2 regions of the Anaerocolumna sp. AGMB13020 genome follow, and region 1 is predicted to be linked to the other one. Evidence: riboswitches for the same ligand, from Rfam matches in the RefSeq annotation. Region 1 holds a riboswitch; the other holds the start of a gene.
What was found. Region 1 has a riboswitch for ZMP and ZTP ahead of R2R35_RS04595 (class I SAM-dependent methyltransferase). Riboswitches for the same ligand answer to the same signal wherever they lie in the genome.
Positions count from the first base shown of each region.

Region 1 (16,211 bases):
AACACCTCGTATATAATTAATATCATTCAGTTCCAGCTTTTTATATTTCATTTAATAACCCTGCCTTTCTCACCGCCTGTAAATCTTAAGCCACAGGTACAAATTTTGGTATGAGGTTGCTGTTTCGCTCTGACTTCCTTAAATTTATCTCTAACTTCTTTGAATCTATCTCTAATTTTAAGTTGAACTTTAATTGTTGCAGCTGATATTACGAATAATTCATTACACCTTTTTTGTAAACACACTCAAGCACTGACAGGTTTACCGGCTTTTATCCGGCCGATGATCTCCGGCAGGATTTCATACAGATCCCCAATCAGGCAATAATGAGCAGTTTTAAAAATTGGTGCATTTTCATCTTTGTTAATGGCAATAATCTGTTCAGCATTATTCATACCTGCCGTAAACTGGACAGAGCCGGATACACCGCAGGTTATAATCAGCTTCGGCCTTACCGTACGGCCGCTTAAGCCCACCTGGCATTTGGCTGCCAGCCAGCCCGCTTCCATCACTGGACGAGTACAGGCAAGCTGACCACCCAGTATATCAGCAAGTTCTTTTAACAGCTCAAGATCTTCTTCTTTTTTGACACCTCTGCCAGCAACTACCAGTACATCAGAGGCTTCAATAAACTGCTCTTTCTCTTTCGCAATAATATCTATTACTGAGACTTTACTATCCAGTTCCTTTGCATCAATGACGCAGTTAATTATTTCACCGGATACCTCTTCTTTTCTTTCCGGCGCATCCATAACCTTATAACGCACAGTAGCCATCTGAGGTCTGTGATTGGGTGTTAAGATCTGAGCCATAATATTTCCACCAAATGCAGGTCTTATCTGTACCAAATCCGTATTTTCATTTATATCAAGGATTGTACAGTCAGCAGTTAATCCGGTCTTTAATCTGGCTGCCAGCCTTGGTGCCAGCTGTCTTCCTACCGGTGTTGCTCCCATTAAGATAGCCGTAGGTTTAATATGCTCAACGAAATCCTCAAAAGCCTTGGTATATGGTTCCATCTTAAAGCGGTCCAGTTCTTCCTTATCATAAACAAATACCTTATCTACTTCATAATGCAGCAATTCTTCACACTGGGTCTGTATATGATGTCCCATCATTACGGCATATACCGGGTGATTGATCTTAGCTGCCAGTTCCTTTGCTTTTCCGATTAGTTCATAGGTCACTGGATGAATTATCCCGTCAATATGATCTACATATACTGCAATTCCATTCCACTGTTCCTTGTCAATGGCTTCAACCGCTTCCTCCACATATTCAATGGCGCCTGCCGGGCCTTTTTTCACACAGAGCTTACACATCTTACAGGCGGCATTTATCTGAAGCAAGTTGTCTTTCTCTTCAATTGCGCCAAAGGGACAAATTCTGATAAGCTCCTGTCTGTTTCCTACCTTTTCCTGGTTTACGATTAACTTAGCCATACTCCTCTTCCTCCTCAGGCAAATTTTAATTCATTTAATTTATGAAACAACTGTTCAGCCAGTTCTTTTCCCTCTCCATTCCACACTTCTCTATGATTATTGACCTGAGGCGGAAAAATTCTTTGCACTTGTGTGGGGGAGCCATTTAAGCCATAGTTTTTCTCCTCTTTATCCTCCAGGTCTGCAAGGGTAATCACTTTAATTTCTCTGTCCTTTGTTTCCTGTTTCTTTACATAGGAGGGAAGCCTTGGGATAAATATGTCTTTATCCACTGCCAGCAGACAGGGATACTGTATTTCTGCTACTTCAATGTCATGGGTCATATCCATCTCCACTACTAAGGAGCTCTCTTTTTGTTCAACTATCCTGGATACATTGGACAGACTTGGAATCCCCAGCCATTCTGCTACTTCAGGTCCTACCTGCGCGGTATCTCCGTCGGTGGTCTGTTTTCCGCAGAGAATCAAATCAAATTCCCCACTTTGTTTTATACCCTGTGAAAGGGTATAGCTGGTAGCCAGTACATCGGCTCCGCCAAATTTACGATCAGATATCAGCACTCCGTTATCTACTCCCATGGCAAAAGCTTCTCTTATAATTCCAGTCGCCTGCCCCGGTCCCATAGTAATTGCTGTAATACTTCCGCCGGTTTTCTCTCTGATACGCAGTGCAGTTTCTAACGCATATAAATCATAAGGGTTCATCTTGGATTCCACCCCGTTTCGTTTCAACACACCGGTAACCGGATCCACTTCCACCTTATTACTGTCCGGAACCTGCTTAATGCATACTAAAATATTCATCTGAAACTCCTTTCCTACCCTTTTCAGGTTTACTGCAAGCACATGTCTTTCAAGTCAAAACCTACAGCATAAATCAATTTACAATTTTATTTTAGCTAACAAATTTCTCGTAGCCAGTCTGACTCCGCTTTCATACACTATGAGTTATGCCAGCAATCTTGCGCCGACATAAGTAATAACCCCAACTATGATTACAAAAAGGACAAAATATTTAATGGTTCCCTTTAACAGCATATTTTCCTTTCCCTCCAAACTAACTGCTGCTACCGCAACCGCTATGCTCTGAGGTGAAATCATCTTGGCCATAACCGCACCGGCTGTATTAGAGGCTGTAATCCATGCCTGATTAAGTCCAAGTGCTGCAGAGGTTTCCGCCTGCAAACCGCCAAACAATACGCTGGCAGAGGTTCCGCTTCCAGTCACAAAGGTTCCGATTGCCCCGAGAAAAGGTGCAAAGAAGGGGTAGAAGGAACCGGTGTAGGTCACAAATACAAGTGAGATGGAAGCAATCATACCGCTGTATCCCATTAATTTTGCTGTTGCCATAATAGCAATAATTGTTATGACCGTCTTCATCATCTGAAGGATCGTTTTCTTTAGGAGTACTAACATTTCCTTTATACTCAGTCCCTGAATCTTTCCACCGATAAAGGCGGACAAAAGAATCCACAAACCAGGAGTTGCAAGCCAGGAAAAGGTATATGGTGAGCTTCCTTTCCCCTGATAGATACTTACCGTTGTTTTTACGGATGCCAGCAGTTCGTTAAAGGAGCCTGCCATTTTCGAAGTAATTAAGAGGAATGCAAAAATCAGGATGAAGGGACTCCAGGCAACCAAGGCTTCTTTCACAGTTACCTTCACTTCCTGCCTGCCCTCCAGAATATACTTATCATCCACCCTTCCTTTACCAAAGATCCTTGCTGCCAATACGGTGGCAGCCATAGAGCAGACCGCTCCGATTACCACCGGCAACTCTGCTCCCAGATATCTTGCAACCAAATACTCCGGAAGCAGAAAGGAAAAACCGGAAATCAGAGTGATAAGAGTGATTCCCTTTAAAGAATTCTTTGATTTTCCTGTTAGGAATACCAATACAAAGGGTGTTAGGATAATTAGCACGGCTAATAAAATTACCGTATTGGTAGACAGATCAATTACATTAATACCGGTAATTTTCGCCAGGGTGGTAGTGGGAATACCAATGGAACCAAAAGCTGTCGGTGTTGCATTAGCTATCAGACAGACAATAGCTGCGAATACCGAAGGAAAGCCAAGACCAACCAGCATACTTGCCGGAATGGCAACCGCAGTGCCAAAGCCTGCCATACCTTCCATAAAACCACCAAAACCCCATGCAATAATAAGTACTAACACTCTTTTGTCTTTCGTGACGTTGGCCAGCATTTTTTTGATTATTTCCATTTTGCCGGTAGCAACACAGACGTTGTAAGTAAAAATAGCAGCAATTATAACAATGATAATTGGCCATAAAGCAAGTGCGGCCCCCTCCGCAACTGCACCCAGACTGTCAATAAACGGCATCTTCCATACAAATACGGCAAGTACATATGCAATTGCCAGAGCGATGGTACATGCTTTAAACCCCGGGATTTTTAAAGCTGTCAGAGCAATGATTAGCCAGATAATCGGTAACAATGCCATAACAAATTCGAAAATCATCTCCATACCTTCTCCATTCTGTGGTATTTGAGGAGCTGTCAGGAATTTCTCCAGATTCCTTTTACTCCTAAAATAAAATTTTTTCCAATTGGTACTACCAATTTATACTGAAAAAAAATGGTGTTGCAAAACAGTTTTGTTTTACTACACCTATTTGCTGCCAACTCCGTCGAATTGGTAGTACCACTTTGTAATTTTATTATAAATGCGCATATCCTATCTGTCAACAAACGTCATTTTTTTAACAAGTACTTTGTTTATTTTTACCTCACAAGGAACTTTTATATCATTTTCAGGTCATTATCTTTTAATTTTTCGTCAATTATACCAAAATGTTTGTTAATAGATTCATAAGCCAGATTTTTATCCCTGGTAATTAAACTTTCTATCATTCCATTGTGGGCCTCCATCAGAATTTTTCTGCTGTCTTCCTGGCTTAAGATTTCTCTCCTAAGGTCTACAATGAATTTATCCAATACCTCTGAAAGAGCCTGAAGGATATTGATGATAAGCGTATTCTTGGAAGCCAGCGCTATATTATAGTGCATTTTCTTATCCAGCACCACATTGTTAGCTTCTGTATCCGCCTCCAGCTGAGATATAATCTTTACCAGGGACTGGATTTCCTCATCCGTAATATTGTCAATTGCCAGCATCAGTGCTTCCATTTCCAAAGCTCTTCTTAATTCACTGACCTGCCGGTAATCTATCTGATTCAGCAGAAACATCATGGACAGCGATTCTACCAGATTATTCTCAAAGTTACCGGTCAGAAAATTGCCTGCTCCCTGCTGGCTTGAGATTACCCCCATATTATCCAGCGTCCGGATTGCCTCTCTTACAGAATTCCGGCTGATACCAAGTATCTCTGACAGTTCTCTTTCCGCCGGCAGTTTTCCTCCTATACTTAATTCTCCCAAACGTATTTGTTTTTTTATGTAATTTATAACTTTCATATAGGACTTTTCCTGTGTTCCGTATTCTTCCATCGCTACCTCCGTCTGTTTCTTCTGACCAATTTCACATTGCGTCAGCTGGATTTTATAAGCTGCCTTTTCGTCTTTGGAAAACTTGCTTTACTACTTTATTTTAATAACATATCCTTTTCGCTTTTGCTCTATTTATACACCGTTTCAGATACGGCTTGTCTTCATTCTACCATATTTTGTTTAATATTCAACTAATATGCTTTTCTTTCGAAGATTTACCAGCTGATATTTAATATACCTAAAACGTTGAAAGTGGCTCAGCATAGCAAGGAAGGAACTGCCCTGAAAATACCCTCTAAAGGTTAGATATACGAACCTTGGAAGCTCACTGTTCTCCTTTGCAATCCGCAGTGCTTCTTCTGACAGCCGGCTTTCTGTTTCCTTCATACATTTTCTCCCCACCTGAATTTTTGTCAAGAGCAAAAATTAGGATTAAAGGTCCACTAAATCAACGTTTTACATGGTATAGCCTTTATTTTATACGGGACCTTTATAACAGAGCTGAACAATACCCTTATCACCATTAACAACAATTTCTTGTCCATCCTGTAATATTTCGGTTGCGTTGCCACAGCCTAAGACCGCAGGGATATTATATTCCCTTGCTACAATAGCGCTATGGGACAGAGGCCCTCCGGTATCGGATACGACCGCGGACGCTAAAACAAACAATGGCGTCCATGAAGGGTCAGTATATCGGCAAACTAGAATGTCACCTTGCTGCATTTTATCAAATTCCTGCAAGGTAAGAATTCTTTTAACTTTTCCTTGGCAGATACCTCTATTACCTGATACACCTCTTAACACATTTTCGCTATTAACCTTTCCGACAAGCGAAAGGCTGCTCCACAATTTTTCGTTTTGAGGGCGGCTTGCCTTTCTAACCGTAATTTGCTTCCTATAATTTTGAGTCCCAGCAGACAGTGCATATATTTCTTCTAGTGTAAGAAAAAGAATATCCTTTGGCTGCATAAATATTTCCGGAAACCGAAGCTCCAGTTCAAAAACTGCTCTGCGTGCTAATCCATAGCACATCTCTATCAGGTAAAGACTTTCTTCCCGGTTGACATGATACCCTCGAATTTCCTCAATCTTCTTATGCACCTTGGCGGCTTTATTTGCAGAAAAGCACCTTGTGATTTTCTCAAGGATTGCCTGATATTTGTTGTTTCCTAAATCCTTGTTATCAGACTGTAACAAAGCTTTTATCAAAGAAAAGAGCGGAATCATATCCTCATGCCATGATACGGAGCAAAATGCACAGTAGCTGCTACTTGATTTCCATCCGAACTCATTGATAAAATTTTGCAACCTGTCGGAAAAATCAGGATAGTCGTTCCGAATGGTTTTTATGGCACTGCTATCCATAATTTTATGATTCGTAATAGCTCTGTTTAACTCTTTATAATCTTGAATATAAGCGGCCAGCTTTCTTAATGCGACATTCAGTTCCCATGTTTTATAAGGCAAGTCGCTCAGCAGATCGAATTCATTAATCTTTTTATCTATCCGGCGCAAGTTCGGATAAAGCAACTTGGAAACAGCAACAGACGGGAAGATATTATAGCGAAAACGTATGTATGCAATTTCTTCCGATAAGTTCATCAAAGCCTTTACTTGCTGAATCAGCGCAGTGACTGATAGCTGGGAAACATCTACCGCAGATATTTCTTCCAGCTCTTTTTTTATCTTGGAAAATGCACCGTTTGTATTTGAAGAATTCACCGCATAATTTGTATACTGCCGCAATAAAAAAGGGATATTCAGAATTCGTGGAGAAATACGTATCGTACTTGCTGAGAAGGATAGTATCCCGTTTTCGTCCATATTCAGCGCACCACCAATGGAAATACCTAATTCCTGAAAAACTTTTGATTTTGCCCGATCTATGATTTCACACGGTTCTATATCCAAAGGGTAAAGAGGCGTAGGGCAATGCTCAATCCAGTTATTGAGCACAGCTTTTTGTGATGCGGAAAGCTCCGGCTGTCTTTCATTTGCTTTTTTTAAAGTAGTAATTGGGCGGGACTGTAATAAGTACAACTTGCCGTCTGAAATAGCCCATTCGATATCCTGTGGGCTTCCATAATGTTGTTCAACCCTCTGACCCATTGTAAAAACTTCAAGTGCTTGTTTGTCATTCAGGCAAAAGCGGTTTCTTTGCTCCAAAGGTGTTCTTCTTTCCTCGATTCCTGTGTTGCCATAGCAGATCAAAATATCTTTATCACCCATTTTTTTATCGACTATACGGTTGCGCTTTTTGCTGTATATATAGATATCCGGTGTTACTTTTCCTGAAACAATCGCTTCTCCAAGACCCCATGAAGCATTAAGCATCATTTGACCTGAACTCTGACTGACAGGATCGGCGGTAAAAAGAACGCCCGACACTTCACTTTCCACCATCTTTTGAATCACGACCGCCAAAGATACTTTCACGGTATCAAAGTTTGCCTGTTTCCGATATGTCACAGCACGGGTAGAATACAGAGAAGCGAAGCACTTCTTGACTGCGATCATAAGCGGCTCCCTACCAACAACGTTAAGATAGGTTTCCTGCTGTCCGGCGAAGCTTGCCTCTGGCAAATCCTCGGCTGTAGCTGAGGAGCGGACAGCAACTCGCATATTTTGCCCGAGCGTTGCATAGCACTCATTAATTTCTTTCTCTAATGTAGCCCAAAGCTGTCCTTCCGCGATTTCAGAGCTAAGCGTTTCACTATAAGCCGATGCTTGCTGGTCAAAACCATTACGCTTCATGTATTCGTCAAACGCATCTCCTGTAATGCAAAAGCCATCGGGAACAGGAAAACCGGCATTAAACATTTCGCTCAAATTTGCTCCTTTCCCGCCGACAACAGAAACATCTTCTTTCTTCATTTCATGAAACCTTCTAATATATTTCATATTAATCTCCATTCCGTGCGCCTTGGTGCGGCACAAATAGTCATGAAATTTCTCATTTCCCTCCTCCATACTGAAGTTCACGCATTCGTTTTGTCTAAAACATGGCTAATTCGAAAAGATAGGGAAGCTGCAATCGTCCCTGTTGCGGCAAGAATCAGAACACCGCCAATATAATATTGCTGCGGATAGCTGAGTGAAAACTGAAATAATATTGTTCCGATACTGCCGCCAAAATTGCGGATTAAGTGGGCTGCGCTGTTTACACCCGAAGCATTATTCTGCGTCCGGGTCGCTGTATATCCCAATAATACAGACATTAATACACCTGAGCCGAATCCCAGCAGCCCCACAGCCAGCATAAAGAAGAACGGTATGAAAATGCCACCTGCCAAGCCTGCCAACCATCCGATCAGGATGGCCGGACGTTCAGAAATTTTATATAATGCCCCCAAAACGCTTCCGACTCCCATGAGAACAACGAATACTGCCAATAGATTCCCCGCCCTATCTGCACTGAACCCCATAGAAAACTGCATCAAGCTTGGCAGATATGCAAGACAGACATTATAGAATGCTCCCAACAGAAATACCTGAAGGCACAGGTTTCTCAATAAAGAATCTGTTGCAAATTCCTTTGGAAGCAGTATATTTCCGCCTTTGGTGTCCTTCCATACCACAAACAAAAGCAATGCGGCGCTTAAAATCAGTAATAGGTATTGTTGATGATAGGCTTGCTCGATTCCCAAGGTTGTGAGAAGAATAGCCAAAATCATAAGTAGATGCCGGCGAAAGTAAAAAGGCTCTGTATGCATAGATGGAACGCTATCAGGGAGATTTCGGAATACCAGCCAAAAGCTTAGCATTTCAAGTGGGAGTAAGAGAAAAAAAATTGCCTTCCATGAAGCAATCTTGGGTAAATATCCGCCAGCTAAGCTGCCTAACCCATTGAATATGATCTGCACAACGGCAAAGGAGGCAAAAACAGACGAATACTTTTCTTTCTCAAAATGTTCACCTATTATACCGTAGGTTGCCGGAACTACTACCCCTGCGCCTATTCCCATAACGATTCTCGTGATTACCAGCTGTAGCATAGAGCTGCTGAATGGGGCTATTATAGTCCCTATACCAAATAGCAAAGAACCGATAATGAAATTTTTCTTGTTACCGAATCTCTGACACAACCCACTGGACAATATAATGACGGCGGAAGAAGCAAGTATATAGCTGCCATGTATCCATGAATAAAAGGAAACGGATTTGAAACTGCTACTGATTGCGGGCAACGCGCTGCTGAAATAGGTTTGCATAATGGTGGAAGCACCCATGCAAAGCAACAGCCCGATAAGAATGGCAGTTTTTTCAGGTTTGTTCAAACAGAAACACCTCCTTCAAGAACAAGTATAACATCATCCTATGAAAATATCAAATATTTTTCATAGCTTGGATAAAAATTATCAAAGTTGCTCAAGGAGTGCTTTTTCAATGACTGGATACCACGAATCAAAACCAACACCTATCTTTTCTTTATGAGTGCACAATATGGCCAACGTTGCAACAGCAGCGGCCAGTTCCTCATTAGATGCTGAGATAACAATTCCTTTATTGGCCCAAATTTGTCTGATCTGCTGAATGAAATGCAGATTATCTTCTGCGGTAATGGAATCGTCATTCCAGACCAACGTTTCTAATAAACTACTATATTCATTGGTGTAAAATTTATTTGTGACCGTTTTATTTAAAAGAACATGAGCAAGATCCGTAAAAAATTCTTTTGGTGTTTGGTTTTCTTCTTCAATTATGGTTAGGATTTTTTTTCGTATTCTGTTTTTTTCATCGCGCAGAATTTCTTCATAGAGAGCTTCTTTGTCTTTGTAAAAGGAGTAAAAGCCTCCTAATGATATTCCCACTTGCTTAGTCAATAGCTGTATTCTAAAATCTTTGAAACCTAGTTGCATGAACATCTTTGCAGCAGCTTCTTTAATTTTTATCTTTAGCTCCGCTCGTTCTTCCTCGGTATAAGGACGTCCCAATATATTCACCCCTTCAAAATAGTTCTGTGTATATTATAATACCTTTCCATTCAAGGTTCGTCAATATAGCATTCATGAGATAATAAATAGATGTCCTATTAACGCAGGCAGATTTTCCTTGATTATGTGGGATTCCAACAGCAGCTGAAATTATCCAGATAATTGAGAAATACTTGATTACATGCGAACTGTTAACTTACACATCTTATTATATTAGATGAATAATATATCCTCAACTCTTCTGAGCTTGGTTCGGAGTTGACATTGACAATATCCATATTGAATGGTAGTATAATTATGCTGTATGACTGACGGAAGTGGATTAAACCACAGGGAGTATAGCGTTTCGGGAGCCGACCGTCTGGGCATGATGCTTAGATTGGTGGGCCTTTTTTTATACTGTTAATATCATTCAGAGAACATTTGAATCTTGCGCAGAGTAGAACGTTGTGCGTATATCAATGAACAGCACAAGGCTACAGTGTGATAGATAATGCAAACTTGGGAGGACACTACAATGAGCTTTTTGGTTAGAGGATCGAGGGCGTAATGATGGAGCTGCGGTATACAAAATAGCGGCGCTTATCTTTCAGAGAGTAGTCGAAAATATAAATGGCTTCATTATCAGATATAATCAATTAATACACAAGGAGGAGTTATCCGATGGAACAAAAAGATTACTGGAACAGTGTTTCAGAGACAAAGCAGTTTACAACGCCTTTTCAGGCCAATGAATTCGCCAATTATCTTAATCTCAATGCCGTCATTCTTGATGTTGGGTGCGGCTATGGCCGTACACTGGACGAATTGCATCACTTAGGGTATAAACATCTGATCGGCATGGATTTTTCGCAGGGGATGATCGAACGAGGAAAACAACTGGCCCCTTATCTTGATCTCCGTTTGAAAAAAGATGCAGGGATCGATTTGCCAGACCATAGCGTAGACGCGGTTATACTTTTTGCCGTCCTGACTTGTATCAAAAGCAATGAAGAACAGCAGGCACTAATTACTGAGATTTATCGTGTATTAAAACCAGCCGGCATTCTGTACATAAACGATTTTCTTATTAATTCAGATGAAAGAAATCAATCCCGCTATCAAAGCTTTAAAGAAAAGTATGGCATCTATGGTGTTTTTGAATTACCGGAGGGTGCCGTTCTTCGCCATCACTCAGAGAAATGGCTGAAGGAACTTCTGGCTGATTTCAGTACATTAAAATATGAGCACCTGACATTCACAACTATGAACGGACATAAGTCGAATGGATTTTATTTTATAGGAAGGAATCTTTTCTAATTCTATTCCGTTTCACAAAAATATACATTTAATCACAGACGATGACAAAGAGCTTTGCGCTCTTATGAAAAAATGTATAGAGCAAGAAAATTTATCTGCTATTATACCGGTGCTTATGCTCATCGCTAAAATGATGAGGAAAATAAAGTTTCCAAGCTTCGGCTTGGTGCAGATGATTATTTAACAAAACACAGACAACTAAAAAACCAGTGTAACGAAAGCAGGTTTTCCGTTACACTGGTTTACTAAAATATTTTTATTCCAATGAATTAAAGGTGCTGTTTTATTATTTCATTAATTTCCCACCAAAGAATTCTACTATCTCTATTACCTCACTTAAGGATTTTATGGAAACTGCTATCTTAAAAGTAATCTTATCCGTTATCTGAAAATCTTCTATGGTGACTGCTTCCGGTAGTGTTAAAGGTATCGAAATGAGCGAGCTTTCTTCCTCGATATTTGCTTTATCTATTTTATTTTTCAGATAATCCATAACGACACTTTTTAATACCGGTATCCTTCCCATATATGCTTTGTTTATTTTGACTTGCAGAGCATTATCAGTTACCGTGAAATCAGTCTTTAAGATTAACTGTGCCGGAAATAAGGACAATAACTTTGTATCTGCATAAAAATAAACCTCACCATTCTGTATGGCACAATGGACACTGTCTATTTTCTTGCTTTTTAGCTTATCCATATTCCCTGAAATAATATTGTTCATATCATTTTCCGATAATTCAAACTGGAACTCTTTTGAGGAATTGGTTAACATTCCTGTGATGGAATCCAGGATCTTCTCTTTCATGAGCTCTTTCAAAGAGATTTGTTCCGTTGAAGCTTCCTTGAATTTCTCAACTGGTTGGATGCAGTAGATAATTGCTGCGAATAAAACGATTATTAAAACAATAGTCAATGCTAATTTATTTTTCATTTCAGTCTTCCTCTTTGTTCTTACCAGGGCTTGGCTTGGTATAGGGTTCAGCCTGGATCCGTTCATGAATGCCTTGTTTAAGTTCCTAACAGCCTTATAGAATATACTTTACCAATACAATGGTTTCTATTATCACTTTGGAAATTAAGTGCATCCAGGTCTTATACTATTATATCAGACGTTGGAATTTTAACAAGAAAATCTTGCCTGTGATGAAATGAAAAAGAGCTCGCTGCTATCCCTTATATTCTATTCGCTTCCTCCTACGAATCGTAAAATCACTTCAAGGTTCTGAGATTAAGGTTCTGTTCCCCATTTCAGTGTACCGGCAATATAACCGGTAACATTGTTCCAATCCGTATAATTTGTTGCCGTGGCATGAAAGGAATAATCATTTGACTGTGTAAAGTTTGACCAGTCCGACTTCCATACTCTTCCCTTTATTTCAGTCTCTGCTCCTGGTGCCAGCGTGACTGCTGAACTATCAAAGCTTATTTCCAGGTAACAGTCAGCATTTGTCTTTGATAACCCTGTAAAAGTACCGCTAATTTTCCCGCTGCCTGCCGAAGCCCAGTCACAAACGTAACTGGCAGCATTGGTACCATCCTTTGTAAAGTAATATCTTACCTTCACATCAGAAAGATTGATACTTGTTGTACCGGTATTAACAATTTTAAAGTTTGGATACAAAGTATTAGTGGAAGCTGTAGTATTTCCATTGAAGAATTGAAGTTTGATATTTCCACCAGGTATTGGGGTTATGGTAGGGATGGGGGTAACTGATGGGGTGGGAGTTACCGTTGGGGTAACTGTTACTGTTGGGGTTACTGTTACTGTTGGCGTTACCGTTACTGTTGGGGTTACTGTTACTGTTGGCGTTACCGTTACTGTTGGCGTTACTGTTACTGTTGGCGTTACCGTTACTATTGGCGTTACTGTTGGGATAACCGTTACTGTTGGGGTAGGCGTTACCGGAGTAGTGCCGCCTGGTTCCGTGCCATACACCAGAACCCCTTTTACATATGCTGTTATTTTCAGATTCTGTCCATAATCTGTTTTACTGGAATCGAAAGAATAATCATTGGTCTGATTGTATTTGGAATTGTCGTATTTCGTCAAGGTAATCTGAAGCTCACCGCTGCTGGCTCCGGGATTCAGGATTCCCGCACCACTTGAAAAGCCTACTTCCGAATAGAAATCGGCTGTACTGTAAGCTGATGAAAGTGGTATTCTGACCATATTTCCATAAACATTACCAGAACCGACTACTGCATAATAGCAGTTAAAGGACTGCCATTTTCCATCATCTCTCGTATACCAGTACCGAACCTTTACATCAGAAAGCGAAACCGCTGTGTTATCGTCATTTCTAACCTGCAAGCTGAACCGAATTCCTCCGGAAGCACTGGTATCTCCGCATTTGTACAGTACTGAAATTTTAGGTCCGCTGCCGGACGGAGTAGGGGTGGGGGTCGGAGTGGGAGTAGGAGTGACCGTCGCTCTTATTCCACTCATAATTCCTTCCAGTATTGCCGGCTGTACAATGGCATAAGTCTTTCTGTCAATGATTCCGGAGCCACCGGGACCATAAGCTCCGATATCCCAGTATACCGGAACGGCACCATATTTCTTGCAGACAGTATTCAAAATCTTATTGAAATAAGCACGGTAGGTGTTATTACTTGCATCTTTATCCGTTTTATCCGTAGCACAGTATTCACCGATTACCACCGGATAACCTTTTTTTACAAAGGTTTGATACATTTGCGCCAGCTGTGAATCCATATAATCTTCCTGTCCCCAGCTGGATTTCTTAGAGGGATCAGTGGCTATGGAACCCCATTGGGTAATGGAACTGCTGTTATCAAGGGTGAACTCATAGGGTGAATAATAATGAGCTGAGATCATTATTCTTTTCTCCTCAGAGGGTATGGCAGCTGAGCGATAACTATCTGTAGGTATTACAAATCCAAAATCCAGTGTCATATGATCAATATTGGTATTCCAGCCTGGAACCAATAACCACCGGGCGGCATTGTTTCCACCGGATTGTCTTATCGTATCGACAAATATCTGATTATATGCATTGAGATTCTCATATAATACCGGATCAGGATCATAATAATTACCGTCAAACACTTCATTCATGGATTCAAAGATTAAATGTTCATCATACGCTTTAAATGTATTCGCATATTGCTGCCATACTTTCTTATACTTGTCTCTGACTGCCGTCTGATCACTGTCTGTTACTAAAAGCCATGCACCATTGATAGTATGGTACCCGTCACCATGTACACCGTCAAGAATTACATAAAGTCCCTGATCATAGGCATAATCGACCACTTCCTTAACTCTGGCTAACCAAGCCGAATCAATGGTATAATCAGGTGCAGGACCGATTGCTTTTAGTAAAGTAACCGGTATCCGGACGGTGTTAAATCCGGCATTTTTTACCGCCGTAAAAAGCTGTCTGGTAACTTTGGGATTACCCCACATTTCTTCATTTGGCCCATAGTCACTAAAGGCTTCCATGGTGTTCCCAAGATTCCAGCCTGTACCCATAGCAGCTACCAGCTGCTGTTGGTTTAACTGATCGAAATTGGTGGTCTGCTCTGCCATAACAGGCACCATGGAATACAAAGTTGAAGCAAGCATAGTGACCAGCAACCCCAATGCCAGTATATAGCTTCTGATAGACTTACGTTTAACCATATAAATACCTCCTTATTACGAAATTATTATCCTTTTTACAAGAAATCCGTAAAGCCTGCTACTTTATACCTTATATTGAGTCCGGAATGGCCTTGACACCAACTGCAATATAAGTTCTCCCCTGGTATTTCGTACTTCCTATTCTTTTGTAGCTCTTTACCACCTCCTATTTTTCTTCTTTTCCAATAAAATTGTTTTTGTCTATATTCATTGGGCTAAGTCTTTGCTTCAAGTTTCTAACCGTCTGATCCCTGTCTATTTCATAAATACGAAAGATTCCAATTCAAACAAATGCCTTCCTTTGAACATATCCGCGGTCCAGCCTGTAACACAATCCTGCACGAGAAAATAAACCGCATGCCTGCCTGTAATCTTCTTCACTACCGTCTGATAACTACCGCTGTCAGCACCGATTTTACATATTCCGATTTCTTCACCTTTCTCATAATCATCAAGTAATATCCTTATTATGGATTTGCAGCCTGTCCCCCTTACCTTTACAACGAAGTCCATGGTAAGGCTGGCATAATCTTCCCCAAAATCAAAATACTTATAGCCAATAATGCAGCCGCTGGTAATTGCGGTAACAGGTCTTTCAAAAACATTCTTTTCCGTCACAAAAGCTCCGCCGATTAAAACGCAGGCGGTTTCTGCCGGTGTTATTGTAAAAGGTGACAAAGCCTCTTCAAATCCCAGAGAGGTCATCTCTACCTGAGGAATGCTGCCGTCTGGTAATATGGTTATCTTTTCAACACAGGCTCGTCTTGACATAATGGTATTGTTTGTCATGCGGTGATAAAAAATATACCATTGTCCATTGATACAGCAGATGGAACCATGATTATTTCCTGCAGGATAGTCCTGCCCGTTATCCACTATAATTCCACCATATTCGAAGGGTCCCTTTGGAGATTTGGATGTGGCATAGACAAGTCTGCTACCTTTTCTGGGACTATAAATAAGGTAATAGGTATCCCCCACTTTTCTGGGAGAACAAGCTTCAAAGAAGGTAAAGGGTTCTTCTACCGGAATAATATCATCCTGATAGGTTCCGTCAATTATTTCATACATGTTCTCCGGATTGATTTCTGCAATAAAAGAACGCTCATAACCACAATATATGTATACCTTGCCATCATCATCCACTAGAACGCCAGGATCTATAAACCAGCCGCTGCCAAAGCAATCTTCACCTTTTCCTTCCGGTATCCTGTATTGATATCTGGAAAGCAGTTTAAAGGGACCTTCCGGTCTGTCACTGACTGCCACACAGCCAACGGCTCCAATTATATATGCATAGAGATAATATTTTCCATCCTTTTCAACAACGTCAGGTGCAAAGAGCTCATTCTCTGTCCAGTGGGTATCTGTCTCGTGGTCTCTGTCTTTGCGTGTATGAAAGCTGTCACCAT
Region 1 is NZ_CP136910.1:1,102,074-1,118,284, forward strand. Features, by position in the region: gene R2R35_RS04550 (FAD-binding oxidoreductase) at 1-51, opposite strand, end outside; gene R2R35_RS04555 (electron transfer flavoprotein subunit alpha) at 246-1,442, opposite strand; gene R2R35_RS04560 (electron transfer flavoprotein subunit beta/FixA family protein) at 1,457-2,245, opposite strand; gene R2R35_RS04565 (L-lactate permease) at 2,390-3,925, opposite strand; gene R2R35_RS04570 (FadR/GntR family transcriptional regulator) at 4,207-4,914, opposite strand; gene R2R35_RS04575 (hypothetical protein) at 5,095-5,301, opposite strand; gene R2R35_RS04580 (PEP/pyruvate-binding domain-containing protein) at 5,392-7,791, opposite strand; gene R2R35_RS04585 (MFS transporter) at 7,896-9,194, opposite strand; gene R2R35_RS04590 (TetR/AcrR family transcriptional regulator) at 9,276-9,851, opposite strand; ZMP/ZTP riboswitch at 10,146-10,225, shown strand; gene R2R35_RS04595 (class I SAM-dependent methyltransferase) at 10,515-11,150, shown strand; gene R2R35_RS04605 (hypothetical protein) at 11,437-12,084, opposite strand; gene R2R35_RS04610 (cellulase family glycosylhydrolase) at 12,382-14,799, opposite strand; gene R2R35_RS04615 (family 43 glycosylhydrolase) at 15,055-16,211, opposite strand, start outside.

Region 2 (16,211 bases), 1.0 Mb from region 1:
CCGGTATCGGTATTGAAAAGGAATATCTGTCACGTATATTTGAACGTTTTTACCGGGTCGACAAAGGCCGATCCCGTAAACAGGGAGGAACCGGCCTTGGACTTTCCATTGTAAAGCATATCGTTGAACTTTATAACGGTAATATTCAGGTAAATAGTACTTTAGGGGTTGGAACGGAATTTATAATCACGCTTCCTTATAATACGGGAAATCAGAAATAGAAATAGACTTCCCAACAGCAGAATACCCAGTATGATAAACAGGCAGTGCATAAAGAAGGTATCCGGCAGCAGGTTGATAATTGGATCGGTAGCCGGATCGAACAGCCAGTAATCATTACGGAAAAATATTTTATGGAAGAGAATAAAGAGCTTGTCAAAATTGATGGCACAGGCTAGTCCCACAATAACCGGCAGGGCCAATATGGTAATACTTGATACCGGCAGGAAAGTGTAATCCCTCTTTTTCTTCTTGTATATCAGTATAAGAAGCAGTATTATTGCGGTCACAGCGAATATTGCATAGAAACTGACAAAGATATTTTTAACCTCTACGAAATGCTCCAATCCGGAAGCTGAGGATGGCAGGGTTGGAAATTTAAGCTCTCCCTTAAAAAAGGGAGAGTTGTAATCTATCAATGCATCATAATTTTTCTTGATAACTGAGGCCTCCAATCCGGAGGTCTTTTCTATTTCTAATAATTTTATATCAAGGTAATAAAGAGGGCGGAAATTTACCGCCAGAATAACACCGGCAGAGATAAAGAACAGTGTAAACAATATTCCGATACCCAAATCGGAAAATTTGAACTTTTTCATAAATTATTCCTTTCAGTTTGTTTATATGTCAGGTTTTATATGGTACACTACTACTAAATATTATATCCTGTGTGGATAATTTAAGCAAATCCTATATGAAAAATATAAAATTTATTGGTATGATGCTGCCAGGGTTGTCTGATAACGCTCCCACAAAGGGGAACCTCCAGCCCAGCACAGGCAGTATTCACACAAACCGTGGTTTATTGGAAGGGATAGATGACTTAAATCAATAAAGACAGAGCTGTAAATTTGTGATTAATTTACTGTTTAATCTGTCAGAAACCAGGTATGTGCAGAATTACCCGGTAAGGAATCGGAGGAACGAGAGAGTATGGAAAACTGTTTCTATAAAGGCGAAGAGATCTGTGCATACGAGTTAAAGGATGTAGCCGGCTTTTATAGGGTGGATTTGGTGGAAAGGTGGAAAATGGCTGCTTCGAAAGGAGAGCTGCTTTGTGGTGAATGCGGAGCGAAGGTATATCTGGCCGCCGGTTTAATCAAGGAACCTTACTTTGCCCATTATGATACGACTGCCTGCGAATATTCCGGAAACAGAGAATCGGAAGAAGCGCTGAAAGGGAAACGTTTATTGTATAACCTTCTTAAAAGGAGCTTTCCCCAGGCAGAGCTTCATACCAGATATAAGCTGAAAAACGGATTGTATGCCAGCTTTTACATAAGCTTTACGGATGGTGGTTCTATGGCAGTAGAATACAGGCTTTACAGCACCGGTATAGAGGAGTTTTATCTAAGAGATGACTATTACCGTGCAGAGGGAATACTTCCGGTGTATATCTTAAATCCCAGGGTGAACAAGAATGACCAGCAGCTGTCCTGGTATCAGAGTCTTATTCAGAAATCCATGGGCTACTGTGCTTTTCTGGAATCCTCCTCTGAAAGGATATATCTTAAGAAGAATTTTGATAATCATTTCGGTAAGGTAAGAAAAGTTGTTACAATACGAAAAGAAGTACCGGTATCTGAACTGGTATTAAGCAGACAGGGGAATCTTTCAGAAGAGTTCCATAAGGAATGTCAGGAGATGGAGGAGTACCTTTCTCTGCCCGAGGGTATCAGAGGAGATGTGCTGGAAAATGCAATACGGCTGATGCTTACGGGACAGGAACAGTTGGTATCTGAAAAATACAGAGCTTTTATCAGGGAGAGGAAAATAATCGAAGGAGAAAATTATGTTTCAGGTAGGCATTAGCTGGAATCCAAGACAGGCGGAATTAAAAGAATTAATCACAAAAACAGAAAAGTTTAGCGAGGCCATGGAACTATGTCTGTATCTGCATGGGATTGTGCATAGCTCAGAGCTATCAGACAATTCAAAAGCGAGTTATTACGATGAACTTATGAATGGGCTGACAAAAGAAGCCTTCACTACTATGCCAACGATTAAAGATGTAACCATAGCCTGGAATTTGTGGCATATAACCAGAATTGAAGATTTAACCTCCAATATCCTCATAAAGGAGGAAGAGCAAGTCTTAAATGAAGAATGGCTTAACCGTCTTTTCGTGACTGTCACAGATACCGGAAACGCTATGACGGATGGAGAGATTCTGGATTTAAGCAATTCCATCGATATGGAAGAATTGAAAAATTACCGCAAAGCAGTTGGTGCCAGAACGAGAAGTATTATAAAGGGCTTGACACCGGAGGATCTAAAACGTAAGGTAAAGCCTGAAAGTATTGACAGAATCCTCAAAGAAGGTGGCGTAACACAACATCCGGATTCATTGTGGCTCCTTGATTTTTGGGGGAGGAAGAATGTTGCGGGAATTTTACTCATGCCAATAACCAGGCATCAGATAGGGCATTTGAATGACAGCATGAAATTAAAACAGAAGCTGATAAAAAACAGAAGCTGATAAAAAACCAGAAGCTGATAAAAAACCAGAAGCTGATAAAAAACCAGAAGCTGATAAAAAACCAGAAGCTGATAAAAAACCAGAAGCTGATAAAAAACCAGAAGCTGATAAAAAACCAGAAGCTGATAAAAAACCAGAAGCTGATAAAAAACAACAGATGATAAAGTAATACGAAAAAAGCCTGCTGCAATATGAAAAATTCCGCATAAGTTTGATTTTTTGCCCTAACTTATGCGGGCCCCATCAAGAAGAAACATTTTCTATATAAAAAAATATAAAACTCCGTTACCTGTTTCCTATATTAATAAGATATAAAACTCCGTTACACCCGTTACCTATACTAAAAAGATATAAAACTCCGTTACCCGTTACCTATATTAAAAAGATATAAAAACTCCGTTACCCGTTACCTATACTAAAAAGATATAAAACTCCGTTACCCGTTACCTATACTAAAAAGATATAAAACTCCGTTACCCGTTTCCTATATCAAAAAGATATAAAACTTTGTTATACCCGTTTCCTATATTAAATAGATATAAAATTTCGTTACACCCATTTCTTATATAAAATCGTATTCATCTTTTATCTTATCTTTCTTAATTCAGTTTAATTACTTATGACACTGCGGAAAGCACCTAAGTCCAGACAGTATATCATAGTATTCCGGAAACGTCTCATCTCTGCCCATCCCTTAGCTCGTCTTACCCTCATAAGCTAACTTCATAAAAGTAAAATAATACTTCTGCCACAAATAGATCCAGAAGGTGTTTCTTAGTTAAAATTATAACATATCAACAAGGAAGCTGTTTGTTTTCTTGTTATAGCATACAAAATATCTAAAAATATCAGCCAAAATAAAAAATACACACTAAAATAAAAAAATCCCCCTTTTCATTGCATGAATTTGCCAATTACAATGGAAGTAACAATAAGAGAGGGAAATAAGCCGTATAGAAACAGACAAGCTTATTTCTATAGACTTAAGGTAACTGTCAACCAGATTTAAAGGGCGGAAAGAGTGAGAGAATCCTCTTTCATTCCACTTGATTTACACGCGTGCTATAGCACGCAGATGGGAGCTATGAATGAAGCAAACGAAGCAAAAGGGAAAAGTCTTCAACAGACGAGTGCTTGGCCTTATGATGGTAATGATGCTGGTTCTTTGCAGTATGATTACCCCCTTTGGCGGAAGAACTCAGGTTCAGGCGGCTACAGCTATTACATCCATGTCTTATTTTTCAGCAGCGGACGGTCCGGTTATCACCAAATCGGGAGTAGGACAGGCGAGCTATGGATTCGTAATGCCTATATTTAACGGCGGGGCAGCCACTTGGGCAGATGTTGCCAGTGATTTAACGGTTAACGTAAAGGTTAATGGCAGCTGGGTAAATATTGATAATACAAGTTTCGCTTACAATGTTAACTGGGGAAATTGGAGTGACAGCGGTTTTAACGGATATTGGTTTACTGTATCAGAGACTACTTATCTGAGATTGGCCTCTAAAACCACAGGCGTTACCTTGGATTATACGCTGGTATTTACGAACTTGCCTAAAACTACGATCACCTCCATGGCTGCAACTCAGGGACCTGATATTACAGCAGGAGTCACTGGGGGAGCAGGCTTTACATACCCGATCTTTAATGGAGATGCAGCTGTCACTTATGCTGCAGTAGCAGAGGATCTGAAGGTATTTGTAAAGCCGGTGGCAAGCAGTACCTGGATAGATATTGACAACAATGCGGCCAGTGGATGGATCTATGACAAGAATTTCGGGCAGTTTACGGATGGAGGTGGCGGTTATTGGTTTACTGTTACAGAATCCATCAATGTCAAACTGGAATCAAAAACTTCGAAAGCAGCTCTGATCTACACGATTACCTACAATCAGCCTGTAAGAAATAATTACACGATTACGGCCTATGACGGGACAACTTACACGGCTGGTGAAACCGGAGCAATTGGTATACCTTTACCAAAAATCGACGGAGGTGCACCGGTCAGCTCAGAACTTGATAAATTTGTTTACGAGATAAAAGTGAATGGGATATGGGTAGAACTGAGTGACTTTAGTAAGAGCAGCTTCAGCTATTCGGGAAATGGCTATAATACCTTATCGGATAAGAACCAGTGGGGTTATTGGGTAGATCACATCTATGGCCTGTGGTTCCAGCCGATACAGGTAAATATGGAGATAAGAATCGGGTATCCACTCAACGGACAAAAAGGCGGAAGCATTGGAAATAATTATGTAAACTACACCTTTATCGGTAACCCTGATGCGCCAAGACCCGATGTATCAGACCTTGGGGATATAGAACTTGGAACACCTGAAAATCCAGAGGTTACCGGAATGAATCTGGTATGGAATGATGAATTCAGCGGAAATTCTTTGGATACCAGTGTTTGGAATTATAATACAGGCTATTATATCAATGACGATCCCGGTACCTGGGGTTGGGGAAATAATGAGCTGGAGCATTACACTAACAGTGAAAGAAACATTTCTGTAAGCAATGGTAAACTTACGATAACGGCTTTAGAAGATCCCAAGACCTTTCCGCAGGATCCAAATCGTGTAGCTCCTTACTCCTCCGGTAAGATTACTACAAAAGATAATGTTACCTTTAAGTATGGAAGAATTGATTTCCGCGCAAAGCTTCCCAGAGGAAATGGTTTATGGCCTGCACTCTGGATGCTGCCCAATGATGATACCTATGGTACCTGGGCTGCCTCCGGTGAAATAGACGTAATGGAAGCAAGAGGACGTCTGCCGGGTGCCTCAAGCGGTGCCATTCACTTCGGCGGACAGTGGCCGGCAAATACTTATATTGGCGGTGATTATTCCTTCCCCGACGGACAGACTATCGATTCTGATTATCATGTATACAGTGTCGTATGGGAAGAGGATAATATTAAATGGTATGTAGACGGTAAATGCTTCTTTAAAGCTACCAATGAACAGTGGTATTCCAACGGGGCCCCATCCAATAACAATGCACCTTTTGACCAGGAATTCTATATAATTATGAATCTTGCAGTAGGCGGTTGGTTCGACGGTGGCGTAACGCCGAATCCGGGAGATATTCCGGCAAGCATGCAGGTGGATTATGTAAGAGTATATAAAGATACAAACGGTGAAAATCCAAGTAATGTACCAGTAACAGGAATCACACTGGACAGACAGACCGCAGCTTTAACAACCATCGGTGAAACGGTCCAGCTCAACAGAACCATTACGCCTGGCAATGCGACCAATAAGAATGTAACCTGGACCTCCTCCAATCCATCGGTAGCTACTGTCAGTGCCGGTCAGGTAACGGCTGTTTCAAACGGTACAGCAACAATTACAGCAACAACCAATGATGGAGGATATACGGCGACCTGCCTTGTAACGGTAAATGCAGGCGGAAATCAGACTGTACCAGTAGCCGGAGTAGTTTTAAGTGCTTCACAAACGGAACTGACAGTGGGTGGAACGGTTACGCTCAATGCGACAATAAGCCCCTCAAATGCAACCAATAAGCAGGTTACCTGGTCCAGTGCTAACACGGCTATTGCTGCAGTCGATCAGAACGGTAAAATAACAGCTGTTGCTGCAGGTACGACCACAATTACTGTTAAAACGGCTGACGGCAATAAAACCGCAAGCTGCCAGATTACCGTTAAGGCAGCCTCTACAGTATATGTGGTTGGTGACAGTGTAAAAGGACTGAAGAAGATTGGAGATAAGTTAGAATTTTATGTAAACGGAGCAACCTTTGCAGACTTACATTATAAAATCAATAATGGCGGTCAGATAAATGTTGCCATGAACGGAAGTGAAAACGGCAACTTTACTTACACCGTGAATCCCGTTAAACAGGGAGATGTGATAGAATATTTCTTTACCTATAACCCGGGAAATGGTGCACTGGATACACAGACCCTTACTTATATACACGGAGTAACGCAAGGAACACCGGTGGATGGTGGTTCCGGCAATCCAGGTACCAATACGGACGTAGCAGCCGGAAAGACTGTAACTTCTTCCGGATCAGAAGGAGCCGGCTTTGGAGAAAGCAATCTGACTGACAATAATACTGCTACCAGATGGTCCTCTAATTTCGCAGATAATGCCTGGTTTGTCATTGACCTTGGAGGAACCTATAACATCAGCCAGCTGGTGCTAAACTGGGAGGCTGCTTATGGAAAGCAGTATGAGATACTGGTATCCGCCAACGGCAGCAGTTATTCCAGTATCTATAAGCAGTCTAACGGCAGCGGTGGCATTGAAACGCTGAGTTTCTCACCAGTGAATGCCAAATACCTCAAATTCCAGGGGATTGAAAGAGCACTGCCCTATGGATATTCTCTGTGGGACGTCAAGGTAATGGGACATAATTAAAAAGCATCAAAGGAAGCGGCAGAACGAACGGCATGCTCTCTTTTCTGTTATTGTTCCATTATAACAAAGGGAAAGGGCAGGAAGATATAAGAATAAGAGAGTATGCCGGAAGTATATTAACAGGTAATTTAAAATACAAGTATCCTAGAAGAAATCGGTACAAGAACTGAATTAATCGAAAAAGAAAAATATCTAAAAAGGCACTTGTCACAGCGCTTAAAATGTTGTAGACTTAATTTAGATTTTGTATGACTGGCGGAAATGGGAGTTCACCCATAGGGAGTACAAAAATAGAATAAGCCGACCGCCTGGGCAGCCCTGGTAGCTCTGTACCTATACAGAACATCGGGTTACCCGGGCGGTTTTTTGTTGTCTAAGGGATTAAAAATCCCTAGGCGTCAATAATACAGGAAAAAGGAGAATAATAATGAGAGCATTGATCAGCGTATCCGACAAAACCGGAATAGTGGAAATGGCAAAGGAGCTGGAGCGTTTAGGAGTTGAGATTCTGTCTACCGGAGGAACCTATAAGAAACTGAAAGAGGAAGGAATCAAAGCTGTTGAAGTATCTGAGGTTACCGGATTTCCTGAGTGCCTGGATGGAAGAGTAAAAACACTACATCCGGCTATCCATGCCGGGCTGCTTGCTATGAGAAGCAGAGAAGAGCACATGAAGCAGTTAGAGGAACTTCAGATCAAGCCCATAGACTTTGTAATTGTTAATCTCTATCCTTTTAAGGCGACTATATTAAAAGACGGTGTAACCAGAGAAGAAGCGGTAGAAAACATTGATATCGGCGGTCCCACCATGCTGCGCAGTGCTGCCAAGAATTATCAGGATGTGGCAGTGGTTACGGATCCATCCGATTACAATAAAGTGCTCGCAGAACTGAAAGAAGCCGGAGCGGTAAGCCTGGAGACCAAGTTCTATTTGATGCAGAAGGTATTTATGCATACCTCTAATTATGACACAATGATTGCAGATTATCTGAAGGCGGAAAGAAAAGACACAGAACTCCCGGAAACCCTTACCCTTACCTATGAGAAGGTGCAGGACATGAGATATGGTGAAAATCCTCATCAGAAGGCAGCTTTTTACCGTGAAATCGGTAAACGAAAAGGCTCTCTGGCTGATGCCCTGCAGTTAAATGGCAAGGAACTCTCCTTCAACAACATCAATGACACCAATGGTGCCCTGGAACTGTTAAAGGAATTTACAGAACCAACAGTCGTTGCCTGCAAGCATGGAAATCCCTGTGGAGTAGGCAGTGCCCAGAATATTGAGAAGGCCTGGGATAAAGCATATCAAGCAGACAAGGTATCCATTTTCGGCGGTATCGTGGTATGCAACCGTACAGTTACCTCCTATATGGCAGAAGAGATGAGCAAGATATTCCTGGAGGTAATTGTAGCACCTGATTACGAAGCTGAAGCACTTGAGATATTAAAGGCCAAGAAAAATGTAAGGGTTCTTAGGCTGGAGGATATTGAAGTACCTCAGAACGAAAATGCGTATGACTTAAAAAAGGTAAACGGTGGACTTATTGTACAGACCATTGACAGCAAACTTCTGATGGAAGAAGAACTAAAAGTTGTTACGGACAGAAAACCGACGGAGAAAGAGCTGGAGGATATGCTTTTTGCCATGAAGGTGGTGAAGTTTGTAAAGTCCAATGGAATTGCACTGGCAAAAGATAAACAGTCCATTGGAATCGGACCCGGACAGGTAAATCGTATATGGGCAGCCAGACAAAGTATAGAACATAGCAAAGAGCTTATAGGCGAAGGGGCAGCTGCGGGTTCTGTACTTGCTTCCGATGCCTTCTTCCCTTTTGATGATTGCGTAGAAGCAGCTCATGAAGGTGGGATTACAGCAATTATCCAGCCAGGCGGTTCCATCCGTGATGAAGATTCCATAAAGAAATGCAATGAATATGGAATAGCTATGGTATTCACTGGTATGAGGCATTTCAAGCACTAATTAAATCTGCTTTTATCTTATCATAAAGACTTCTCCGGCACAGTTTCATGGAACTGGTTGCCGGAGAGTTTTTTTTATTTGAGGTTGATATGATTGTGACAATTAGCGAAAAACAGTAAACATTTACTAATTCTGTGGTTAAAATTGACAATGAGTTCTATCCTTAGTACAATAGAAATGAGGGTGTGTCCAGAAACACATTACACCGTTTTGCATGTTCAGTGTAGAACAGGCAGTTTTCAGACACATCGGCAGAATAAAATTCTAATCCAATTTTAATATTTGTGTAATATGGAATTAATCGGGATGGAATATGATTATATTACACAGGTGAAAGACATAGAAATCAACTTAAGCGTGAAGAAATAAAAAAACTCCACACAGGAGGTGTTAAGATGCTATTGCTATTTCAGGTTTGTTTTTTTGCAGGTATTGCATTGATAATTATATCAGTTCTTTTGGGAAGCCTCTTTGATATTGTTGGGATTGACGGCTTTGACCTGGATTTTGGAGGAAGTTCCATTGCACTTCCCTTTAGTCCGATTGTTTTCGTTTTGTTTTCAGCAGTATTTGGCGGTATGGGATGGATTCTGTGGGAGAAGGTTCCAGGCTTGTTCTGGATATTAATGCTGTTCCTATCTGCAGTTACCGGTTTTGCAGTATGTTTCGCCATACAGCATTTCATCATAACACCCCTTAAGAAAGCCCAAAGTACCAGCACACCGGATGTAAAGGATCTTGTTGGGCTGCCGGCTACTGTATCGGAGACCATAATGGAGAATGGCTTTGGAGAGATAAGGTATATTATAAATGGAAACAGTTATACCTCACCCGCCAAGACAATAAACGGTGGAGAAATCAAAGCAGGAGGAAGTGTGGCCATCTGCTGGATTGAAGAGTATGTATTTTATGTTACATCCACAGAGAATATCTGATACATAAGGTAAAACCTATATCGTATCTGATATAAATTAGGAAACCATGGTTATAGGAGTGCCCTTTATACAAGGCTATCAACTTATACTATGGGAGTACGTGTTAATAGGAGGAAGAAAGTATGCCATTACAAGCTATTATTATTGCAGGAAGTATTGTAGGAGCTGTTATTCTGGTTATCCTGCTGGTTACCACCATGTGGAAGAGAGTGCCCCAGGATAAGGCAGTAGTTGTAACAGGTCTTAAGAAAAGGGTTATCTCCGGCGGCGGTGGTTTTGTTATCCCTTTGCTGGAACGTGCCGATAAGATTTCATTGGAAAATATGAAAATCGAAATTCGTACAGAGGGTGCAAGAACGGAGCAGGGTGTTGATATCCGTGCCGATGGTGTTGCTGTTGTTAAGGTTAAAAGCGATAAAGAAAGCATTCTAAATGCTGTAGAGCAGTTTTATACAGGCAGAGAACAGCAGACCATAGAGGTTATAAAAGATACAGGCAAGGATGTATTGGAAGGTAAGCTAAGAGAAATTATCTCCAAGATGACCGTTGAAGAGATTTACAAAGACAGAGAAAAGTTTGCTTCTCAGGTTCAGGAAGTTGCAGCCATGGGTCTTGCCAGTATGGGACTTGAGCTGAAGGTCTTTACCATTCGTGATATCTCTGATAAGAATGGCTATCTGGAGGCACTTGGTAAACCTCGTATTGCAGAAGTAAAGAAAAATGCTGCAATTGCAGAAGCAGAAGCTTTAAAAGAAACCAAAATCAAGGTAGCAGAAGCCGAGAGACTGGGAGAAGAAGCAAAGATTCTCGCAGAAACCCAGGTGGCAGAAGCGAATAAGGAAAAGGAATTAAAGATACAAGGCTATCGTCAGGAGCAGGAGACAGTAAAAGCGAAAGCAGATGCTGCTTATGCCATCCAGAAGAACAAAGTGGATAAGGAAGTTACTGAAACTGCCATGCTGGTAGAGCTTACCAAGAAGGAAAAAGAAGCAGAAATTCAGGATAAAGAAGCTATTAGACGTGAAAAAGAATTACTTGCTACTGTTAACAAAGAAGCGGATGCAGATATTTACCGTATCAGCAAAGAAGCTGATGCCAAGAAATACTCTGAATTAAAAGAAGCAGAAGCAGCCAGTATGGCAATAAAGGTAAAGGCAGAAGCAGAAGCGGAAGCTATCAGAATTACTGGTGAAGCAGAAGCAGCCTCTATCCTTGCAAAAGGTACAGCGGAAGCTCAGACCATGGTGAAGAAAGCAGAAGCTTACAAGCAGTATAATGATGCCGCGGTAACACAGATGATTATTGAGAAATTACCTGAAATTGCTGCCTCTATTTCAGAACCTCTTACGAAGACTGAGAAAATTGTTATTATAGACAGTGGTAAGAATGGAGAAGGCTCTGGAGCTTCCAAGGTTTCCGGTTATGTAACAGATATTATAACTCAGATACCTGAGACGATTGAAGCGATTACTGGAATTAACCTTACAGACTCTATTAAGAAGAATCTGTCAAAGGATAAGAAAGAGGAGCTGTCCAGTCAGACGAAGGAAGAACAGGATTCCACAGATTATAAGGAAGTATAAACTGTAAAGATATAAAACTGTAAAGCCATAAATTCAGGCACCGCAGACATGAAGTTAAATGTTTACGGTGCCTTTTTATGGCTTTTCATAAGCTGAATATTCTTGTTTTACTGTGCTGTTCCCGATGGAGTGGGAGTAATATCTGATTTTTCGACTACTGTAACTTTGCAATAATCAAATTTACCATTTCCGATAGAAGCGAAGATATAAGTAACACCAGCAGATTTTGCTGTGATTCTTCCGCCAATGCTTACACTGGCGATATTGGAATCATTACTCCAGAACTTTGCTTCTTCTACCGTGTTGTTAGGCTTTAAGATCGCTGTTAAGGAAGTCTTATCACCAACTGTCAGGGTCAGTTCTGATTTGGTAAGCTTAATACTTAAGGCCGCAGGACCAACGGTAATACTGCAGTCCAAAGTGGCAACTGTCTTAGTGCCATCTTTAATGGTAGCAGTTATGGAAGCAGTTCCAAAGTCAACAGCGGTTATAAGACCGGAGTCATCAACTGTTGCAATGGCGGTATCACCGGATTTGTAGGACACTTTCTGGCTTTCTGTAACATTGTACAGCTTTAAGTTGAAAGTTGAATCTTTTACCAGGGACTTACTCTTTACATTTAATTTAATGCTGTTTTGTTCTTCATCAGTAGTTGTTGCACTGGCAACTGCAGTACTGCCAAATACGGGCGGCAATAATACAGACAGGAATAAACATATGCCAAATGCCAGAAGGCATTTTTTCCATAAAGCAAATTTCATGGCATTATCCTCCTAATGACAGGTCATTTGATATTACAGAAAGTAAAGGTGGCTTTCTATATACTATTATATCAATAATATGGCCTGTTTCCAACACTTTCCGTGAAATTCATGTAACATCACGGTTATGTATCTTATTATGTACCTTATTAAAATAATATATTAATTTGTCAGAATCATGTCAATTTCTTAATTTTTTCTTACGAATCTTACGATTATTATTTGATTGATGTAAGCTCTGCAGTCAAAACAATGTAATAGGGAATGACTATAGATTAATGACGATATTTCATATATGATATATAAATGTCAGTTTATTATTATTGTTTCATTTAATGATTAATAGAATCTGACAAAAGTGTAACTATGGATTTTACAAGACTGTGAGTAAGAAGGAGCATGGGCAGAATGAAATATACGATAAGGGAATTTGCAGAATTGCTGGGAGTAACTGTTGATACCTTGCGGTTGTATGAAAAACACGGCATCATCAATCCGACAAAAGATAAAAGAAACAGCTATCGTTATTTTAACGATTTTGATGCCAGAAACATGTTGATGAGCCGTTGGTACAGAAGCCTTGAGTTCTCCATGCAGGAAGCTGCCAGTCTCACCGGAAGAGCAGATTCTAATGTTATTATTGAAAAAGTTCAGGATAGGAAAAAGCAGCTGGAGGAAGAGATTAAGCAAAAAAACATACTGCTTCAGAAAATGTCAGAGATCTCCCTGGAATATGAAGAAATAGATTACAGACTGGAAACGTGCAGCCTGAAAGAACTTCCAGGGGTCTATCGAATAAAGCAGACGGAAAAGAACAGATTGCGTAAAGATTCTTCTCTGACTGAGATAGTGGAGGAATGGATGAAATACCTGCCCTTTACCTTTTTTTCGTTTCACATAGATCGACAGGAGGCTTTAAGCGAAAACAACTGTTTTAACTATAACTGGGGGCTTGCGGTATTTGAGGGGGATGCCAGGAGACTTAAACTAACCCCGGATGAAGGAGTAGAGTATATTCCTCCTGCAAGCTGTGTATCCTCACTGATTATTTCCACCAGCGATTATATTACAAAGGATTCGATATTCTTTATGCTGGAGTACATAAAGGAAAAAGGATATAAAATAGACGGAGATATTTTTGGAAAGATTGTTTTGACGGAAAACTCAGAAATCCAGCGCCGTACTTATATTGAAGTTAACATACCCGTGGGAAATTAAGGGGTATGTTATTAGCCTCACTGCTGGGAAAAATTGTGGCGTCTTGTTTGTTATTTAACAAACTATTGACATTGGTGTTACACCAGGGTTTATGATAAAGCTGCAGAAACAATGAAAAAGTCATACACAACAAGGGAGAGGAAAACATGAAAAAGAAGAAGTATGTTATTTTATTAACTGTTTTTATGCTGGTGTTCGCTGTTTTTACCGGCTGCAACAAAAAGGAACAGAACGATAAGAAAAATGAAAATGATAATAAAGCGGAGGTAACCGGTGAAGCGCAGGGAGAGGTTACCTATAAAGCCGGTACCTATACAGGTGAAGCAGAAGGAAAGGATGGCCTTATTCAGATCGAGGTGACCTTCAGTGACACAGATATAACAGATATTAAGATTGTGAATCAGACTGAGACAGAGGGTCTTGGGGATGAAGCTTTAAATACCATAAAGGATAAAGTATTAAATGGACAGACCTTGGATGTGGATGCCGTATCAGGTGCTACCGAATCCAGTGATGGAATCCTGGCAGCTATTGAGAACGCGGTAAAGCAGGCAGGTGGTGATGTAGAGGCATTAAAAGCCAGAGAAACAGTAAAAGAAGGCGAAGGCAAGACCGAGGAACTGACTGCAGATGTGGTCGTAATTGGCGCAGGTGCCTCCGGTGTCTCAGCAGCAGTCTCGGCAGCAGACAAAGGAGCCAAGGTCATTATTATAGAGAAAACAGCAGTAATTGGCGGTGCCAGTAACTTATCCTGGGCAGGAAAGTTCTACAACTCATCTGCTGCTCTTGAGAATGGTGTGAAAGTGGAAGTAGAAAAGGAAATATCAGACTGGATCGTTAATAATCACTGGAGAGTGGATGCAGCTGCAATCAGACAATATGTTACAAAATCCGGAGAAACCTATGACTGGCTTGCAAAGAAAGGCTATCAGACCACCTTCCTTAATTTTGGTGGAGAACAGCTCCATGTTCTTCCTGCCTATAACACACGTCAGGAAATCCTTCGCAGTATGCTGGAGGCTTCCGTTGTAAAAGCAGGCGGACAGGTGCTTACAGAAACAACCGGTAAAAAGCTGTTAACCGATAAAGCCGGTGCAGTTACCGGTATCAGTGCAGAGAAAGCAGACGGAACCATTCTTAATATCACTGCGAAAAGCGTAGTGCTGGCAACCGGCGGATATGCTGCCAATGCTGAAATGGTAAAAGAGTTATTTGGCTTTGAAGGCGTTAACGGTGGTCTTGGACAAAATATCGGAGAAGGACTTCAGATGGCCTGGGATATCGGAGCAAAGGTTCCTGATAATATCGGAGGGCAGATGCTTCATCAGACCCTTGCGAAAGCAACAGGTAATCTAAAGAAGGAATATACTTCCTTCCAGGCAAGTTATCCTCTTATGTTGTCTTACCTGCCGAATTTTATGAATGTAGGTCCTTCCGGAGCAAGATTTAGGGACGAGGCCTCCACCCTGACAGCTGTGGCAGCTGCCAACACCAGTGCTTTTAATGGTGCTTATCATCTGGTAATCGTATCAAAAGCACAGTTAGATTTACTGGCGGCAAAAGGTATGAGTGGTGTCAACGCACCGAAACTGCCAGGACTGCCCCCTGAATTTTACGCGGACTTTAAAGACCAGTTTACCCTTGAAAATCCGTGGGCGGAGGTAGAAAAGGTATTTGATTCCATGGTTGCCAACGGTGACGGTTATAAGGGAAATACCATCGAAGAACTGGCTGAAAATGCAGGAATGGATGTAGACACCTTTGCGGAAGCGTACAATAATTATGTGGAAGCTACAAAGACTGGGGTGGATACAGAGTTTGGCAAATCCTCTGATTACCTGCTGAGCATGGGAGAGGAAGGCCCTTATTACGCAATTGTAGCTGAAATCAACAATCTGGGTTCTGTAGGCGGACTGCTTGTGAATACGAAATTCAAAGTCCTTAACGAAGAAAGAACACCGATTAAGGGATTATATGCCGTAGGACTGGAATCAGAGGGAGTACTATTTAATGATACCTATGTCGGAAATGGTGTCGGTATCGGTTATTCCTTTACCTCAGGCCGTCTTGGGGGAGAAAATGCTGCTGCTTATGCGTTAACTGCAAAATAGCAGCCATAATGTGGTAAATTGATGACCGCGGCATAGAAATAGGATAACCAGATACTTTTCTGGAGAATTCTGACTTTCTATGCGGCGGTTTTTCTTAAATTTTTCTTACAGAACTTACAAATTTCATCCAATATGCGTCAGACACTTGTTTTTACGGCCTAAGACAGATATAATGAGGTGTATATGAAGCAAATTTGCTACTGCTACATCAGAGATATATAAGCTCGATTATGGTTTAACTGTTTACCAACAAGAAATACAAAAGATTTACCCATTCTTATACACGGGAACAGAAAAAGCTAAAATTCAACTTATATAGGAGGAATTCGTGGATTTATGAGTTGCTCATAGTTTTCATGTGCCTTTTTCTATGTAAAGTAACATATAATATTTGAAATAAGGCTTAAAAGTGATATTGGAGGAAAAGAAATGCAATACATACTAATTGCCGATGATAATCAGGACATAACAGATGTTTTGTCAGCCTATTCCAAAAAAGAAGGCTTGGAACCGGTAATAGCTGGTGATGGAGA
Region 2 is NZ_CP136910.1:2,129,765-2,145,975, reverse strand. Features, by position in the region: gene pnpS (two-component system histidine kinase PnpS) at 1-221, shown strand, start outside; gene R2R35_RS08450 (TIGR01906 family membrane protein) at 162-818, opposite strand; gene R2R35_RS08445 (hypothetical protein) at 914-1,054, shown strand; gene R2R35_RS08440 (competence protein CoiA family protein) at 1,153-2,031, shown strand; gene R2R35_RS08435 (DinB family protein) at 2,012-2,698, shown strand; gene R2R35_RS08430 (Ig-like domain-containing protein) at 3,787-7,089, shown strand; ZMP/ZTP riboswitch at 7,328-7,410, shown strand; gene purH (bifunctional phosphoribosylaminoimidazolecarboxamide formyltransferase/IMP cyclohydrolase) at 7,517-9,070, shown strand; gene R2R35_RS08420 (hypothetical protein) at 9,466-10,005, shown strand; gene R2R35_RS08415 (flotillin family protein) at 10,128-11,588, shown strand; gene R2R35_RS08410 (Ig-like domain-containing protein) at 11,696-12,349, opposite strand; gene R2R35_RS08405 (MerR family transcriptional regulator) at 12,758-13,567, shown strand; gene R2R35_RS08400 (FAD-dependent oxidoreductase) at 13,714-15,678, shown strand; gene R2R35_RS08395 (response regulator transcription factor) at 16,108-16,211, shown strand, end outside.
Region 2: it holds a riboswitch for ZMP and ZTP, as region 1 does, so the genes downstream of both, purH (bifunctional phosphoribosylaminoimidazolecarboxamide formyltransferase/IMP cyclohydrolase) here and R2R35_RS04595 (class I SAM-dependent methyltransferase) in region 1, are expected to answer to the same signal.